Regions from separate parts of the Nocardia sp. NPDC020380 genome, predicted to be linked through region 3. Evidence: riboswitches for the same ligand, from Rfam matches in the RefSeq annotation. Region 3 holds a riboswitch; each other region holds the start of a gene.
What was found. Region 3 has a riboswitch for cobalamin ahead of ACH438_RS35170 (FecCD family ABC transporter permease). Riboswitches for the same ligand answer to the same signal wherever they lie in the genome.
Positions count from the first base shown of each region.

Region 1: another riboswitch for cobalamin. It lies ahead of cobN (cobaltochelatase subunit CobN); the one in region 3 lies ahead of ACH438_RS35170 (FecCD family ABC transporter permease).
Region 2: another riboswitch for cobalamin. It lies ahead of ACH438_RS23000 (CbtB-domain containing protein); the one in region 3 lies ahead of ACH438_RS35170 (FecCD family ABC transporter permease).
Region 4: another riboswitch for cobalamin. It lies ahead of metE (5-methyltetrahydropteroyltriglutamate--homocysteine S-methyltransferase); the one in region 3 lies ahead of ACH438_RS35170 (FecCD family ABC transporter permease).

Region 1 is NZ_JBIRVQ010000030.1:52,969-57,320, forward strand. Features, by position in the region: gene cobG (precorrin-3B synthase) at 1-643, opposite strand, end outside; gene ACH438_RS45490 (hypothetical protein) at 696-926, opposite strand; gene ACH438_RS45495 (hypothetical protein) at 1,268-1,585, opposite strand; cobalamin riboswitch at 1,730-1,949, shown strand; partial or broken gene cobN (cobaltochelatase subunit CobN) at 2,049-4,352, shown strand, end outside.
Region 2 is NZ_JBIRVQ010000008.1:95,115-99,466, forward strand. Features, by position in the region: gene ACH438_RS22985 (alpha/beta fold hydrolase) at 1-736, shown strand, start outside; gene ACH438_RS22990 (histidine phosphatase family protein) at 738-1,307, opposite strand; gene ACH438_RS22995 (CbtA family protein) at 1,304-2,155, opposite strand; gene ACH438_RS23000 (CbtB-domain containing protein) at 2,178-2,327, opposite strand; cobalamin riboswitch at 2,432-2,577, opposite strand; gene ACH438_RS23005 (TetR/AcrR family transcriptional regulator) at 2,604-3,254, opposite strand; gene ACH438_RS23010 (oxygenase MpaB family protein) at 3,388-4,332, shown strand; gene ACH438_RS23015 (molybdopterin-dependent oxidoreductase) at 4,339-4,352, opposite strand, start outside.
Region 3 is NZ_JBIRVQ010000015.1:29,263-33,614, reverse strand. Features, by position in the region: gene bioB (biotin synthase BioB) at 1-960, opposite strand, end outside; gene ACH438_RS35175 (TetR/AcrR family transcriptional regulator C-terminal domain-containing protein) at 1,101-1,685, shown strand; cobalamin riboswitch at 1,687-1,822, shown strand; gene ACH438_RS35170 (FecCD family ABC transporter permease) at 1,855-2,886, shown strand; gene ACH438_RS35165 (ABC transporter ATP-binding protein) at 2,883-3,680, shown strand; gene ACH438_RS35160 (ABC transporter substrate-binding protein) at 3,689-4,352, shown strand, end outside.
Region 4 is NZ_JBIRVQ010000019.1:18,705-23,056, forward strand. Features, by position in the region: gene metE (5-methyltetrahydropteroyltriglutamate--homocysteine S-methyltransferase) at 11-2,275, opposite strand; cobalamin riboswitch at 2,409-2,643, opposite strand; gene ACH438_RS39545 (LacI family DNA-binding transcriptional regulator) at 2,736-3,758, opposite strand; gene ACH438_RS39550 (MFS transporter) at 3,911-4,352, shown strand, end outside.

The sequences.
Region 1 (4,352 bases), on a different contig from region 3:
GTTGTTCGGTGAGTTTGTCGTGGCCGTCGGGGATTTCGTGCAATCGCCATTGCCCGTCGCGCAGGGCAAGGAAAGCGTGAGCGGCGGCGAGCATCAGATCGACAGCTTCGGCGGCGGGTACACGTAGTCCGGTGTCCTTGCCCGCCAGCAGGAGTGCGAAATTGCCGTCGTCCACGGCGTGGATGCCGATGTCGCCGCCCAGGCCGCTGACATCGCCGCGCCCGTCGTCGAGGGTGAACAGCACCCGCCCGGGCAGTTCGGCGAGGCCGGGGTGGTCGCGCAATCCCGTGTCGAGGGCGGGGACGAGAGCGTGCACGTCGGCCCAGCCGCCGACGCGGCCGGACAGCGGCGAGGCGATGATGTTGCGCACCCGTTCGTGGGTCGTGCTGGGCAGCAGCCCGGCGGTGGTGAGGCGCTCTTCGAGGGCGGCGGCATCGCGCACCTGCCGCAATTGCACATTGCCGCGTGAGGTCAGTTCGATACTGCCGTCGGCCAATTCGACGGCGGCCTCGGCCAGGGCCTGCAGTTGTGCGGGTTCCAGCCGCCCGCCGGGTATGCGGATACGGGCGAGGGGCCCGTCGGCGGCCTGATGCAGGCGCAGCACGCCCGGGCAGGAATCGGCTTCGTTTCGCTCCATGACCAGCCCAGCCTACGGCGGGCGTCGGTGCCTGGCGCCGACGCCTGTCCGCGGGAGCTCAGGCGGAGCGGCGGGGTTCGACCGGCCGGGAGGCGCCGCGTACGCGCGCGTACGGCGGGGCGAGTTGCCAGCTGTCCTGCAGCAGATTCGGGGTGCGGTGATGATCGACGTGGTCGCGGTGCACGGTGCTGCCCATCGACGCGAAGCCGAACAGCACGGCGGCCGCGCAGATGATGCCCGCGATGAGGGCGTATCGGGCGTGGCCGCTACCCGCGGCCGTCAAAGTCATTGCCAGCATCGCGAAGGCAACCAGAGCGCAAAAGTACACTGACCAGGCGGCAAATCGGTTCCGCCGGACCCATGAGGGAGTATTCGGCATATTCCGAGCGTACGCCTGCAGTGACCGCCGTCACAGGCTTGTGAACAGGGCTTTGGCGCCGCTGGACTCGGGGCATTGCAGGACGCCCTGGCTCTGGGTGACGGCAGATAGCGGGGTCGGCCCGCGGCAGGATCTCGGCGGTCGGACGAATCCAGCTGCGAGGACGGCGGCAATTGGATGGGTCGCCGGCCGGAATCGAGCAGGGCCCCACGCTGATGCGTGGGGCCCTGCTCGGGTTTTGTGCTGTCCGCTCAGGAGTGGCGGGGTTCGATGTATTTGGGGGCGCCGCGGAGCCGGGCGTAGGGCGGGGTCTTTTCCCAGCAGTCGTTGAGGAGGTTGGGGACCAGGTGGTGCTCCACGTGGTCGCGGCGGACGGTCGTCGTCATGATGGTGAGTCCCAGGAGGACGGTGGCGGCGCAGATGATGCCCGCGATCATGGCCCACTGGGTGTGGCCGCTGCCTGCTGCTGTCAATGTCATTGCCAGCGTCGCGAAGGCAACCAGTATGCAGAAGTACCCTGACCAGGCGGCGAAGCGGTTCCGCCTGACCCATCCCGGAGTGCTAGGCATACGGGCAGCGTACGCCCGGACCGGTCGGTCGGACAGTGACGCGGACGAGCCTTTGCCGCACTGTGATCCGCGCGCCCGCGGGCCCCGCGGACCGAATACGACGGCCGTGCAGGCATTGCGCGCACCGCCTTGCACGACCATCCGTTCGAACGCGATAGAGTCGGCGCGCTCGTCGAACGGAAGAAACCGGTGCAATTCCGGTGCGGTCGCGCCACTGTGACAGTCAGACCTTCCCGTCGAGCGCCGAACCGTGCTGGGCGCGTCACCCGAGGAAGGCCGAGACCCTGTGATCCTGCTGCTGTCCACCTCCGACACCGATCTGCTGAGCGCACGCGCCAGCGGAGCCGACTATCGGCTCGGCAATCCGGCGCGCCTGCTGCCGGACGATCTGCCGGGCCTGCTGGAAGGCGCCGACCTGATCGTCGTGCGCATTCTCGGCGGTAAACGCGCCTGGGAGGAGGGGCTGGAGACGCTGCGCGGCAGCGGGATTCCGGTGGTGGCGCTCGGTGGTGAGATCGCGCCGGACGCCGAGCTGATGGAATGCTCGACCGTGCCCGGCGGCGTGGCCGCCGACGCGCACAACTATCTGGCCGCGGGCGGGCCGGGAAACCTGCTGCAGCTGCACAACTTCCTCTCCGACACGGTGCTGCTCACCGGGCACGGTTTCGAGCCGCCGGTGGAGATGCCGAGCTGGGGTGAGCTGGAGCGGGATTCGCGTCCGGTCCCGGCGGGCGCGCCGACCGTGGCGGTCGTGTACTACCGCGCTCAGCATCTGGCCGGCAACACCGGCTACATCGATGCGCTGTGCGCGGCCATCGAGGACAAGGGCGCGCGGGCGCTGCCGGTGTACTGCGCCTCGCTGCGCACCGCCGAACCCGAACTGCTGAGCCGGCTCCGCGAAGCCGACGCGCTCGTGGTGACCGTGCTGGCCGCGGGCGGCACCAAGCCGGCCACCGCGTCCGCCGGTGGCGATGACGAGGCCTGGGATGTGGGCGCGCTCGCCGACCTGGATGTGCCGATCCTGCAGGGACTCTGCCTGACCAGCGGGCGCGAGCAGTGGGCGGCCAATGACGACGGCCTGTCCCCGCTGGATGTGGCCACGCAGGTGGCGGTGCCGGAGTTCGACGGGCGCATCATCACGGTTCCGTTCTCGTTCAAGGAATTCGACGCCGACGGCCTGTCGACCTATGTGCCCGATCCCGAGCGCGCCGCGCGGGTGGCGGGTATCGCGACCCGGTATGCGCGGCTGCGTCATATTCCGGCCGCGAAGAAGAAGATCGCGATCGTGCTGTCGGCGTATCCGACCAAGCACGCCCGTATCGGTAATGCGGTCGGCCTGGACACCCCGGCCAGTGCGATCAAGCTGCTGAGTGAGATGCGTTCGGCTGGTTACGATCTCGGCGCGGAAGGGGAGATTCCGGGACTGGAGCAGGCCGACGGTGACGCGCTCATCCACGCACTGATCGCGGCGGGCGGGCAGGATCCGGACTGGCTGACCGCCGAACAGCTGGAGGGCAACCCGATCCGCATCGGCGCCGATGCCTACACCGCCTGGTTCGACACGCTGTCCGAGGACCTGCGCGCGGCGGTCATCGAAGCGTGGGGCCCGCCGCCGGGGCAGATGTACGTCGACCGCTCCGCCGACCCCAAGGGCGAGATCGTCATCGCCGCACTGCGTTTCGGCAATGTGGTGCTGATCGTGCAGCCGCCGCGCGGTTTCGGGGAGAACCCGGTCGCCATCTACCACGACCCGGACCTGCCGCCGAGCCACCACTACCTGGCCGCCTACCGCTGGCTGGCCGCCCCGGACGGTTTCGCCGCCGACGCCATGGTGCACCTGGGCAAGCACGGCAACCTGGAATGGCTGCCCGGCAAGACCCTCGGCATGTCCGCCTCCTGCGGCACCGACGCCGCCCTGGGCGACCTGCCGCTCATCTACCCCTTCCTGGTCAACGATCCGGGCGAGGGCACCCAGGCCAAGCGCCGCGCCCACGCCACCCTGGTCGATCACCTCATCCCGCCCATGGCGCGCGCCGAAACCTACGGCGACATCTCGCGTCTCGAGCAGCTGCTCGACGAGCACGCCAACATCTCCGCGCTGGATCCGGCCAAGCTGCCCGCGATCCGCCAGCAGATCTGGACCCTCATGCGCGCGGCCAAGATGGACCACGACCTGGGCCTGGCCGAGCGCCCCGACGAAGAAGTCTTCGACGACATGCTCCTGCACGTCGACGGCTGGCTCTGCGAGATCAAGGACGTCCAGATCCGCGACGGCCTGCACATCCTCGGCCAGGCCCCCGCCGGTGAGGCCGAGGTCGACCTGGTCCTGGCCATGCTGCGCGCCCGCCAGCTCTGGGGCGGCGAGGTCAACGTCCCCGGCCTGCGAGAAGCCTTGGGCCTCACCGAAGACGGCAGCGAGTCCCGCGAGCGCGTCGACACCTTCGAGACCCGCGCCCGCGAACTCGTCGCCGCCATGCAGGAAGTCGACTGGGACGTCGATGCCATCGACGCCCTCACCGAAGAACTCCTCGCCGACTTCGGCGACAGCGAGACTACCGCGGATTCGGCAGTGTCGCAGGCGGATTCGCGGTTGGATGCGGTGCGGCGGGTGCTGGGGTTTGCGGCTACCGAGGTGGTGCCGCGGTTGCGGCAGACCGGGGTGGAGATCTCGCGGATTCTGCATGCGTTGAATGGTGGGTTCATTCCGGCGGGGCCGAGTGGGTCGCCGTTGCGTGGGTTGATCAATGTGTTGCCGACCGGTCGGAAC
Region 2 (4,352 bases), on a different contig from region 3:
ATCGGGGGAGGGCGCGCCGATCCTGCTGCTGCCGGGTATGCCCGGCAATGGCCAGATCTGGCTGCGATTCATCGAAGACCTGGCCCGCGACCGCGTAGTCTACACGCCCGATGTCATGGGCTGGCCGGGGCGTTGCGAGCAGTCGGCGCCGCTGCGTGACGGGCTGGATGTGGCGAAATGGCTGGTCGAAGTGCTGGACGGGCTCGGCCTCGAGCGTGTCCACCTGGCCGGGAACTCGGTCGGCTCCTGGATCTCGGTCATGACCGCGGCGACGTATCCGGAGCGGCTGGCGAGCCTGACCATGTTCGAACCGGGTGGTGGCACCTTCGCCAAACCGCGGTGGAGCCTGCTGCTCAAATTCCTCGTCGCGGGTCTCCGGCCGACCCGGGACGGCATGCTGAAGTTCAACAAATGGCTGAACCCCAGCATCGAACTCAGCGATCAGGAGCTCGAAATGGTCATGGCCTGCTTGAAGTTCCGGCCGGGCATGCCGTGGGAGAAGCCGCTCACCGACGATCAATTGGCCGCCGTCACCGCGCCCATGCTGGTGCTCTTCGGCGCCGAAACCGTGGCCAATGACCTCACGGTGGTGCCGGACAAGATCCGAAAGCACATCCCGGCCGTGGATATCGAGATCTACCCCGGCATCGGACACGATGTGCTGTGGGCGAATCCGGACCGGGCGATCCCGCGCTTCCTGAACTTCGTCGCCGCCCACGACCAGGTCCGGGCCTGATTCAGTCGGTCAGCGCGTGCGCGGTGGACCGCAGCGTCCAGGCGGGCTGCCGGTGATGCAGCGTGGTGGCGGTCAGTGGCGGAATGTCGATGCGCCAGAAGGATTCCGGGGGAGCCTGCAGGGTGCAGAGAATCGCCGCACGCACGATCGCCGGATGGGTGATCGCGACCACGCGATCACCCAGTCCCGCTACGCCGTTGAGCCACAAGCGAACCCGTTCGACGAGATCGGTGATGGCCTCACCGCCGTGTCCGCGATACGTGGGATCGGTGAGCCAGGCCATCAGCTGATCCGGTGCGATGGCCTCCATCGACTGTCCCGCCCAGCTGCCGCAATCCAAGTCGCGCAAGGCTTCCTCGGTGGTCCCGGAGAGCCCGAGCGCCCCGGCGGTCTGCGCGGTGCGGGCCTCCGGCGCGCAGAACGCGCCGGCGGTCGCGCCGGACAGCCCGCCCGCCTGCTCGGCCGACCGCGACCCGAGCGGGTTCAGCGGTTCATCGGCCGGGAAGCGGGCGGCCTGCACGGCATCGGTGATCGCATGCGTCACCAGGGTGAGGCGGGTGACCGCGCTCATGCCGCCGCGGTCGACGGTTCCGGGGTGCCGGCGGCGCGCTCACCGAGCAATCGCGGTGCGAGCCAGGCGAATCCGACGCCGATCACGACCCAGAGGATCGCCTGCGCGATGAACGAGTACAACCGGAAGTGGAACAGATCGTCCGCCGGGAAGCCCGGGTAGACGATGGTCCCCGCCGCATCCTTCAGCGGCTGCGGCGTTTCCGTGTCGAAGTCGCCGAACGACTTGTTCGCGGACAGATGCCCCAGCGACGGCAGTACCAGCATCACGATGCTCATGACCACCACGAAGGACAGTCCCGCGGCAATGGTCGCGGTCCAATTGCCCAGCCGCGCGGCCAGTCTGCGCCCCAGCCAGAGGGCCGCGAAGAGCGCCACCGTGCTGATCACGATCATGAGCACGTACAGCCCGGTGCGTTCCTTGATGGTGTCCGGATGTCCGATCGACGGCGGGTTGGCCGGGTACTTCAGGAACGGCACCGCGTAGAACGCCAGGAACATGCCGCCCGCCACCAGCAGTGCCAGATTGCGCGGCGTGGTCTTGCCCGAGCGGGTCATGGCCAGGTAGTAGACGACCGCGAACAGCGCGCCCATGGCCATGCCGAACACGATCACGCCGAACCCGAGGCCGATGTTCTGCTGCTGGGTGCGGGTGAAGATGTCGGGTCCCATATCGGGCATGGGCAGCCCGGCCGCCTTGTCCAGCGCCATCTGGGCGTCGTCGCGGCCGGATTCGTAGTCGATGGCCCGATCGATGATGGGCTCGGCCATGATCCGGGCGAAAAGGAACGCGAAGAGTCCGCCGAGCGCGCCCAGCAGGACGCCCCGGCCGATGATCCGTTTTTCCATTGTGGGTACTCGATTCCCGTGACTAGTGGCAGGGGAATCCGAGGAAATGGCGTCCGTCGTGGACGAACTCGTGCACGTGCATGTCACTGCCGAACACCGAGACGGCGCCCTGATCGATGCCGATGAAGTAGATGGCGAGCAATGCCAGCACGGTGGTGCCGATCAGCCACATGGCCGTGGTGGGCAGGGACAGCGCGCCGGTGCCGAGGCTGGAACGTGGTGCATAGGACGTGGCCACGAGAACTCCTTGCTTACAGGGGATTTCGCGTCCCCCAGCCGGTATGAAACACGGCGGCCCGGTGTCTGACTCGCATCTACCGAGATGCTCACAGTGGCGCGACCGTTCCGGATTTGCACCGGATTCCAACGAATCGCCGATCACATGACCATACGAAATGCCTGGCCACAAGGTCAAACGATCACCCATCTGGTGGGAAACGGGAGTGTGCTAGTTCGCCGGCCGGCCGATCAGCAACTGGACGATGGACTGTACGAAACCCTCGATGCGGTCGCGGGGGTAGGTGTCCGGATCGCTGACGGCCAGGCGGCCGAGCATCTCGGCGATGGTGAGCAGGGAGTTGGTGAGGAGGGCGGAATCCATGGCGGACCAGCGCGGGTCGGCGATCAGGCCCATGCGGACCAGGGCCTCGGCCTGGTCGAAGACGCCGGCGCGGGAGCTGCGGATGGCCTCGCGGTATTCGTCGGGTGCGCTGCCGGGGCCGGCGAGGATGAGGCGCCAGCGCGTCGGATCACGTAGTGCCACATCGACGAAGGCCTTCACCGTCGCGGAGGCGGCGACCACGGGGTCGGCGCCGAGGAGATCGGTGGGGAGGGTGTCGGCGACCTGGTCGAGGGCGCGTTCGCGTTCGCGTTCGAGCAGGGCTTCGACCAGTTCGGCCCGGGTCTTGAAGACGGTGTAGAGCACGGGCTTGCCGACGCCGGCCTCGGCGGCGACGGCTTCCATGCTGAGTTCGTGCAGTTCCGCGCGTTCCAGCACGGTGAAGGCGGCGTCGAGCAATTGTGCCCGGCGTTGCTCGGGTGGCAGGCGTGGGGCGTAGCGCCTGCGTGGCCGGTCGGTGCCGGGTTTGCTCACCTTCATCGACCTCATTCTGTCATTCGCGACGGCGCGGCCGGGATCCTGTCCGAACAAATCCTACGGCACCGTTGTATTAGTCCGCAGTAATTGCTACGGTTGCGTTGTATTCGCAGGGCAGCCCGCTGAAGGAGCGCACATGAGCTTCGATCCGACCACGCTTCGACGCACCGATCTGGGCTTCTTCGGCCCGGATTCGCCGAGTTGGAAGGTCTGGACCTCACCCACCGCCGTGATCGGCTTCCAGCGCGCGGTCGCTCTGGAGTTCTTCGACCCGTTCCTGACCGCCGCGGTCGCCGACACCGGCAAGATCCACACCGATCCCCGCGACCGGCTGGACATGACCTTCGCGTACTTCCTGATCGTCGCGATCGGCGACAGCAAGACGGCGATCGAAGCCTCCGAGCACCTGATGTCGATTCATGCCAAGTCCACCGGCATCGAACCCATCAGCGGCCAGCGCTACAGCGCCAACAGCCCGGAGACCCAGCTCTGGATCCACATCACCGGCTGGCAGTCGGTGCTCAAGGCCTACGAGATGTTCGGGCCGGGCCTGACCCCGGAGGAGGAGGCGCGCTACTGGCAGGAGTGCCGCATCGCCGCCGAGCTGCAGACCTGCAAGCCGGAGGAGGTGCCGCTCACCCGCGAGGGCGTGCGCGAGTACTACGCGAATGTCCGTGCGCGCCTGTGCACCTCGGAGCGCGCCGAAGCGGGCATGCGGCAGATGCTGTTCACCTCCCCGAAGCACGGCGCGGGCATCACCTATGCCCTCGGCGCCCGCATCCTCTCCTTCGCTTCCATTGCGACGCTGCCGAAATGGATGCGCAAGCTCGGTCACTTCGACCGCCCGGGCATTGTCGACCTGCTGGTCCGCCCGGCCGGTCGCATCCTGGTCTGGCTGTTCACGCTGTTCAACAAGCGTGGCCTGATCATGGCCGCGCCGATCATCGCCCCGATGGCCGGGAAGATCCTGCAGCAGCACCTGAAGAACGAGCCCCCGGCGCTGCTCGAAACCGTCACTCCCACGCAGGGGCGAGCCCTGTACGGCACCAAGAATCGGCGCTCGGTCCAGGCCGCCAGCTGAGCGGGGTCAGTTGGCGGCCG
Region 3 (4,352 bases):
CAGCGTGGTCAGGTAGTTGCCGACGATGACGGCATTGATGCCGCCGAGGATGCCCTGCTTGGCGCCGAGGTCGCCGAGCGTGATCTCACGACCGCCGGCGAAACGCAGGATGGTGCGCGGCAAGGCGAGCCGGAAGGCGGCGACGGCACGCAGCGCGTCGGCGGCGGGCAGCACCTCCAGATCACCGAACGGCGTGCCGGGACGCGGGTTGAGGAAGTTCAGCGGCACCTCGTCGGGCTCCAGCGTGGCCAGGTCCGCGGCGAATTCCGCACGCTGCTCCAGGGTTTCGCCCATGCCGAGGATGCCGCCGCAGCAGACCTCCATACCGGCTTCGCGCACCATGCGCAGGGTTTCCCAGCGCTCGTCGTAGGTGTGGGTGGTGACCACGTTCGGGAAGTGCGAGCGCGCGGTCTCGAGATTGTGGTTGTAGCGGTGCACGCCCATGGCGGCGAGCTGGTCGACCTGCTCCTGGTTGAGCATGCCGAGCGAGCAGGCGACCTGGATGTCGACCTCGTTGCGGATGGCCTCGACGCCCGCGGCGACCTGCGCCATGAGCCGCTCGTCCGGTCCGCGCACGGCGGCCACGATGCAGAATTCGGTGGCGCCGGTCTTGGCGGTCTGCTTGGCGGCCTCGACCAGCGACGGGATATCGAGCCACGCGGCGCGCACCGGGGACTGGAAAAGGCCGGACTGCGAACAGAAGTGGCAGTCCTCGGGGCAGCCGCCGGTCTTGAGCGAGATGATGCCCTCGACCTCGACCTCCGGTCCGCACCATTTCATGCGCACGTCGTGCGCGAGGCTCAGTAGTTCTTCGAGCCGGTCGTCGCCCAGTCGCAGTACCTCGAGGGTCTGGTCCTGGGTGAGTCCGACTCCGCGTTCGAGCACCTGCTCACGGGCGATGGCGAGAATGTCGTCGCCGGCAGTGCTTCCGGCCTCGGTGGTGACGGCTGCCTGGGTCATGCCTACGAGTCCCTTCGTCCGGCCGGTCGGGCCGGGCATCGCAACGTGCCCGGCTCGTGTAGCCGAACAACTTGAACGGTGTTCAGGGTAGGCTAGCAGCCGGGAACGTGAGCCGGAACACGAGAGGGTCGGATTCTGCAGTGCAACTTCATCGCACGGACGTGGTCGACGGGGCCATCGCCATTCTCGACCAGTACGGGCTCGCCGACCTGACCATGCGGCGGCTCGCGAGCTCGCTGCACGTGCAGCCGGGGGCGCTGTACTGGCACTTTCCCAACAAACAGGCCCTGCTCGGCGCGGTCGCGGACCGCGTGCTCGCACCCATGGACGAACCGGTCGGTGCGGGCGAATGGTCCGGGCAAATGACCGAACTCGCGCATCGGCTGCGCTCCTGCCTGCTCGCCTACCGCGACGGCGCCGAATTGGTCTCGGCCACTTACGCTTCCCGGCTCACCACCAGCAAGGGGCGGGAACGACTGGCCAGCGCCGCCATTCGCGCGGGCATGACGCGCGAGGAAGCGGATCTCGCGGCCTACACGCTCCTCTATTACGTGCTCGGCCAGACCGTCGACGAGCAGTCGCGCATCCAGATGGATTCCGCGGGCGCCCTCGCCGAGGAACACTCCCCCCTCTACGACACCACCGGCGCCACCGCCCGCTTCGATTTCGGACTGCAGTTGTTCGTGAGCGGCGTGCGTCACCTGCTGGGCACCCGCATCCGCTGAGCAATACTTCCGGACGGTAGAGTCCGTCCCGTCATCCCCGGTGGGTGCGGGAATCCGGTGCAAACCCGGAACGGTCGCGCCACTGTGAGCAACCTTCGGGCTGCGAGTCAGACCTCCCCCACCGGACCTAACTCGGGAGAGGCCGCGATTTGCCCAGAGAGCTCCGTCGATGAGCCGTGCCCGGGCGGCGATCGCGCTGCCGGTACTGGCGGCGCTGCTGCTAGCCGCCATGATCGTGGCGACCGGATTCGGCGCCGAAACCATTCCCCTGCACGATGTGCTGGACGTACTGCACCGGCGCGCAACCGGACTCGCACCCGCCAATCTGGGCGTCGACACCATCGTGTGGCAGTTGCGGGTGCCGCGCACGCTGCTCGCGGCGATCGTCGGAGCGGGACTGGCGGTCTCGGGCGCGGGCATGCAGACGCTGGTGCGCAATCCGCTGGCGGATCCGTATCTCCTGGGCGTCTCCTCGGGCGCGGGCGTCGGCGCGGCGGCCGTCATCACCACGGGAAGCTTTGCCGCAGCGGGGCTCTGGGCGCTCTCCGCAGGCGCGCTGGCCGGGGCCCTGGCAGCAGCCGCGGCCGTCTTCCTGATCGCGGTAGCCCAGGGTGGCCTCACCCCTTTGCGATTGGTCCTGACCGGCACCGTCCTCGGCTCGGCCTTCAGCGCGCTGAGCAGTTACATCGTCTTCCGCAGCGGTGATCCCGCCGCCGCCAAATCGGTGCTCTTCTGGCTCCTCGGCAGCCTCGCGGGCGCCGACTGGACCCGAATCCTGCTCCCCGCCACCGTGGTAGCCGCTTGTGCCCTCGCGCTGTTTCTCTCCGCCAACTGGCTGGACGTCCTGAACCTCGGCACGGACACCGCCGCCTCGGTCGGAGTCCCGGTGCGGCAGTTGCGGATCGCGTTGTTCATCCTGCTGGCGGTCCTGGTGGGCGTCCTGGTCGCGGTCTCCGGCGGGATCGGCTTCGTCGGCCTGGTAGTGCCGCACGCGGCCCGCCTCATAGTGGGCCCGCGTCACCGCATCCTGCTCCCCGCCTCGGCCCTCTGCGGCGCCCTCTTCCTGGTAGTGGCCGACACCGCCACCAGAGTCCTGGTCCGCCCCACCGAAATCCCGGTAGGCGTCCTCACCGGCCTCATCGGCGCGCCCGCCTTCCTCCTCCTGATGGGACGCCGCACCTACCGATTCGGAACCGCATGAACAACGACAGCACGGGCGGCTCGGTGCAGGTACGGGGGCTGGCTTGCATTGCCGGGCGGCGGACGGTCGTCTCCGGCGTCGATTTCGAGGTGCGGGCCGGTGAAACTATCGGCATCGTAGGGCCGAACGGGGCGGGTAAGACGACGCTGCTGCGCACGGTGGCGGGGTTGGTGCCGCCTGCCGCCGGCAGTGTTCTCATCGATGGGGTTGCCGTGCATCGGGTTTCGGCTCGGCGGCGGGCGCGACTGCTCGCCATGGTGGCGCAGGATGAGGGGCCGCAGGCGGATCTGCTGGTGGGGGAACTCGTTGCGATGGGACGGACGCCTTATCTGCCGCCCTGGGGTGCGGGTGGGGGCGGCGAGCAACAGGTTGTCGGAGAGGCGTTGCGGGCGGTGGATCTCGCCGGGTTCGAGGGGCGGGCGGTGCATCGGCTTTCGGGTGGGGAGCGGCAGCGGGTGCTGCTGGCGCGGGCGCTGGTGCAGGAGACGCCGGTATTGCTGCTCGATGAGCCGACCAATCATCTGGATATCACGCATCAGCTCGAATTGCTTGCGCTGGCAAAGTCTTTGGATCGGACGGTGATCATGAGCCTGCATGATCTGGCGCTCGCCGATCGGTATTGCGACCGGGTGCTGGTGTTGCACGACGGACGAGCGCATCCGCTCGAGACGCCCGATATCGCTTTGCGGCCCGAAATCCTCGACACCGTGTTCGGGGTGCGCGCCCTGCGCGTGCCGGATCCCGAGACCGGTACCTCTCATCTGCTCATTACCGCGCGAAAGGCTCAGTCTTGAGAACTGGCATGCTCCTGGGGAAGCTATCCCTGATCCTGACCGTCACCGCGGTGGCGGGCACGCTGGCGGCCTGCGGGCAGTCGAAGACCGTCGCCGGTGACCTGACCGTGCGCAATTGCGGTGTGGACCAGCGGTTCCCGTCGCCCGCGAAACGCATGTTCGTCAATGACGGCAACCTGATCTCGATGGTGCTGGCACTGGGCGCGCAGGACGAGGTGACTGCCGTATCGAGCCTCAAACGCGATGCGGGCACCCTGCGTAAGCACTACGGTGACGCGGTCGACAAGCTGAATTCCGTTGCGCCCGATTATCCTTCGCGCGAGACGGTGCTGGCGCAGCGGCCGGATGTGATGGTCGCGGGCTGGAACTACGGTTACTCCGAGGCCGCCAACCTGACGCCGGATTCCCTGCGCGCCTCCGGTGTCGCACCGTACGTGCTCACCGAGAGCTGCCGCCGCCCCGACGGCGAGCGCGGGATCGTCGAACCGTGGACGGCATTGCGCACCGACCTCACGGATCTGGGGCGAATCACCGGGCGCACGGATCGCGCCACCGAACTCACCGAGGACCTGGATCGGCGGCTGGCCGCCCTGCACGCCGCCCCGCAACCCGCGAAACCGCCGACGCTGTTCCTTTTCGACAGCGCCTCCGACACCATCATGTCCAGCGGCA
Region 4 (4,352 bases), on a different contig from region 3:
CGGCCGTCGATCAGCGCAGCGACTGCGCGGCCGCCACCAGGTTGCGCAGTGACGCGGTCACCTCATCGGTGCGACGGGTCTTCAGACCGCAGTCCGGATTGACCCAGAGCCGCTCGGCCGGAACGGCTTTCAACGCCAAGGCGAGCGACTGCTCGATCTCCTCGGCGCCCGGCACTCGCGGCGAATGGATGTCGTACACGCCCGGGCCCACGCCCAGGTCGAAACCCGCCGCATTGAGATCGTCGAGCACCTCCATGTGCGAACGCGCCGCCTCGATCGAGGTGACGTCGGCATCCAGGCCCGCGATCGCCCCGATGACCTCACCGAACTCCGAATAGCAGAGGTGGGTGTGGATCTGCGTGGCATCCGCGACGCCGGAAGTCGACAGCCGGAAGGCATCCACCGCCCACTCCAGGTAGGCGGCCTGATCGGCCTTGCGCAGCGGCAAGAGCTCCCGCAGCGCCGGCTCATCGACCTGGATGATGCCGATACCGGCCGCCTCCAGATCGACTGTCTCGTCCCGGATCGCGAGGGCGATCTGCCGCGCGGTATCGGCCAGCGGCTGATCGTCGCGGATGAACGACCACGCCAGGATGGTCACCGGACCGGTCAGCATGCCCTTCACCGGCTTCGCGGTCAGCGACTGCGCGTAGGTGATCCACTCGACGGTCATGACCGCCGGGCGCACCACATCGCCGTACACGATCGGCGGTCGCACGCAACGGGTTCCGTAGGACTGCACCCAGCCGTTGACCGTGGCGGCGAAACCGTCCAGCTGCTCGGCGAAGTATTGCACCATGTCATTGCGCTCGGGCTCGCCGTGCACCAGCACGTCCAGGCCGATCTCCTCCTGCAGCGCAACGACTTCGGCTATCTCGGCGCGCATACGCGCGTCGTACTCGGCCTGATCGATCTCGCCCTTGCGCAATTCCGCACGCGCCACCCGGATCCGGCTGGTCTGCGGGTAGGAGCCGATGGTGGTGGTCGGCAGCAGCGGCAGGTGCAGCCGCTCCTGCTGCAGCACGCGGCGCTCGTCGGCCGGGGCGCGGCGGATCGCGTCGGCGTCCAGCTCCGCCAGGCGATCTCGCACCGCCTGCACGTGCAGTCGCCGGTCGGCCTTGCGGTCCAGCACGGCGGTGCGAGCGATGTCCAGGCCACCGGCCACGGCCTCCTCGCCCCGGTGCAGCGCGGTGGCCAGCAGCACGATCTCGGCGAGCTTCTCGTTGCCGAAGGCCAGCCAGCTGCGCAGGCGCGGCTCCAGATCGGTCTCGGGCTTCAGGCTGTACGGAACGTGCAGCAGCGAGCAGGAACTCGACACCGCGACCGTCACCCCGGCATCCCGCAGATCGGTCAGCCGCGGCAGCGCATGGTCCGGATCGACGCGCCAGATATTGTGGCCGTCCACGACACCGGCCACGATCAGCTTGTCCGTGATCGACCGCGCCGCAACCACATCCGCGTCACCGCCCGCGACCAGATCGACGGCGATGCCCTCGATCCCGGTCTCCGCGAGTACCGGCAGCGCCGCACCCAGCCGCCCGAAGTACGAGGCCACCAAGATGGCCGGCCGCGCCGACAGCTCGGCCAGCCGCCGGTACGCGGTGTGCACCACGGCGAGTTCGGTTTCGGACAGATCGGTGACCAGCGACGGCTCGTCGATCTGCACCCACTTCGCACCGGCATCGGCGAGCAGACCGAGCAGTTGCTCGTAGAGCGGCAGCAGATCGGGCAGGCGGTCCAGCAGATTGCTACCGTCCACCGACTTGGCCAGCTTCAGGAAGGTGATCGGGCCGACGATCACCGGCCGGGCCGGAACACCCAGCGCCAGCGCCTCTTCCAGCTCGGCGAGCGGCTTCTCCGGGTGCAGCGAGAACTCGGTCTCCGCCGCGAGCTCGGGCACCAGGTAGTGGTAGTTGGTGTCGAACCACTTGGTCATCTCCAGCGGCGTGACCTCGGCATTGCCGCGCGCGGCCGCGAAGTAGCGGTCCAGCTCGTCGGAGATACCGAGCACCCGCTCGGGCAGTGCGCCCAGCAGCACGGCGGTATCGAGCACCTGGTCGTAATACGAAAACGTGCCGACCGGAACGGAATCCAGCCCGGCATTCCGGACCTGCGTGAGCTGCGCCGTCCGCAGCTCCCGGGCGACCTCGTGCAGCCCGGCGGCGTCGAGGCGGCCCGCCCAGTACGCTTCGGTGGCGCGCTTGAGTTCGCGATTCGGTCCGATTCGCGGCAGCCCCAGCACAGTGGCGGTGAAAGTGTTGTCAGGGTTCAACATCGATGAACTCCAGAGTCAGCAGTCAGAGGGACGCCACCCATTTCGAACGCACGCTGAACGAGCCCACACGCATGATCCGTGCCCGGTCCACTCGGCGTGACGCCCGATCCACGAGGCGACGACCGCCGGATACGGCGTATCCGGCACAACGGGCAGGTCTTCGGACTCATGGGCGCCGACCCGTACGGGGTCGATCCCGGCGCTCTCGGCCGGGGCTGTCCTACTGACCGTCGCTTCCCAGGCATCACTTCATGCGCCCAGTGCGAATGACGGCTGTCGTTCCCACTCACCGCTGCGGGACAGTCCCGGATTCTCACCGGGTTCCCTCTCACCACGCCGACAACGCGAACGTCATCGCCAGGTTTCGACGCCATCGGGCGGATCAGGGGCTCCTCGACTCCGCCTCCGGCGAACCAGCTGCACCCGCAAATATAGCGAAGTTCTTACGGGTTCCGCACCGCTACCCGTCCACTCGGGGTGGAGGCGCGGTGGAAGCTCGCGCGTGCAATGTCACCGGGAGGACGATGTTCCGGGTGGCGATGGGACGCTCGTGCAACGCGTCGAGCAACAACGACGCCGCGCGATGGCCGATCTCCCGGCGGTCCACCGCGATGGTGGTCAGGGCCGGGTACAGCGAGGCGGAAGTAGGGAGATCGTCGTGACCGACCACCGAGATATCCTGCGGGACACGCAGACCCGCGTCCGCCACCGCGAGATAGGCTATGTGGGCGATGTAATCGCTGTTGGCGATGAACGCGGTCGGCCGCTCCGGTGCGGGCACGGCCAGCGCTTCGGCTATCGCGCTGCGCGCGGCCCGGGCGGACAGTTCGGTGGTCACCGTCAGGGCGGTGAAGCCGAGGTCCACGCTCAGCTGCCGGAAGCGTTCGAGCCGTTCGGGGTCCGGCGACTTGTCCGCCGGCGCGACGATCATGGCGAGCCGCCGGTGCCCCAGCTCCAGCAGGTGGCGGACGGCGAGATCGACCGCGGTCTCCTGATCGGTGCGCACGCTCATGGTCGGGCCGCCGGCGGTATCGAGCAGGACCAGCGGCCGACTGGTGACCGAAGACCATTCCCGCACCTGCGGACTCACCCCGATGGGCGCGATGGCCAGGCCGTCGATGGCGCGGTGCTGGAAGGCGTCCAGCAACTGCCCTTCCCGGTCCGGGTCGTAGCGGGAGGAACCGACCATCACGTCGTAGCCTGCGGCGGCGCAGGTTTCGTCGAAGCCGTCGATCACGTCCAGGAAGTGCGGATTGCGTAGATTCCGGATGAGCAGACCGAGCACCCGGGTTCGGTTGGTGCGCAAGGCGACCGCCGAAGCGTTGGGCCGATAGCCGAGTTCTTCGGCACGTTCGAGGATGCGTTCCCGCAGCTGGTCACTCACACCGGGCCGCCCGGACAAAGCCAGGCTGACGGCGGAGATGGAGACCCCGAGGGACGATGCGACATCCCGCTGCGTGATCGGTGCGCTACCGGTTGCCACGAAAAGACACCCTAGCGAACGGCCACTGAACATGAATGAGCAGACTCTGAACTCTTGGCGAGAACCCCTGACTCGATCCCACTGCCAGTGCTAAAACGATTGAGTACTCAGTTCCATAAGGAAGGACCCCTGTGTCCGTAAGGAAGGTCCCAGTGGCCCGCGATGCCTTCTCGGCCCTCGACTCCACGCAACTGACCCCGTTCCACCGCAAGGTGATGGTGCTGTCGGCCGCGGGAATGTTCCTCGACGGCTACGACATCACGGTGATCGCCGTCGCACTGCCGACCGTCACCAAGGAATGGCACCTGTCCAGCTTCATGACCGGCGCACTCTCCGCCGCCGCCGTCATCGGAATGTTCGTGGGCGCCTTGGTCTTCGGCCGGCTCACCGACCGGCTCGGCCGCAAGAAGATGTACCTGGTCAACTTGATCGGATTCGTCGTCTTCGCGCTGATCGCCGCCTTCGCGCAGAACGCGTGGGAACTGCTGGTGTGCCGCTTCCTGCTCGGCCTAGCCCTCGGCGCCGACTACACCATCTCCACCTCATTGCTCGCCGAATACGCGCCCGCCAAACGCCGCGGCAACCTGATGACCC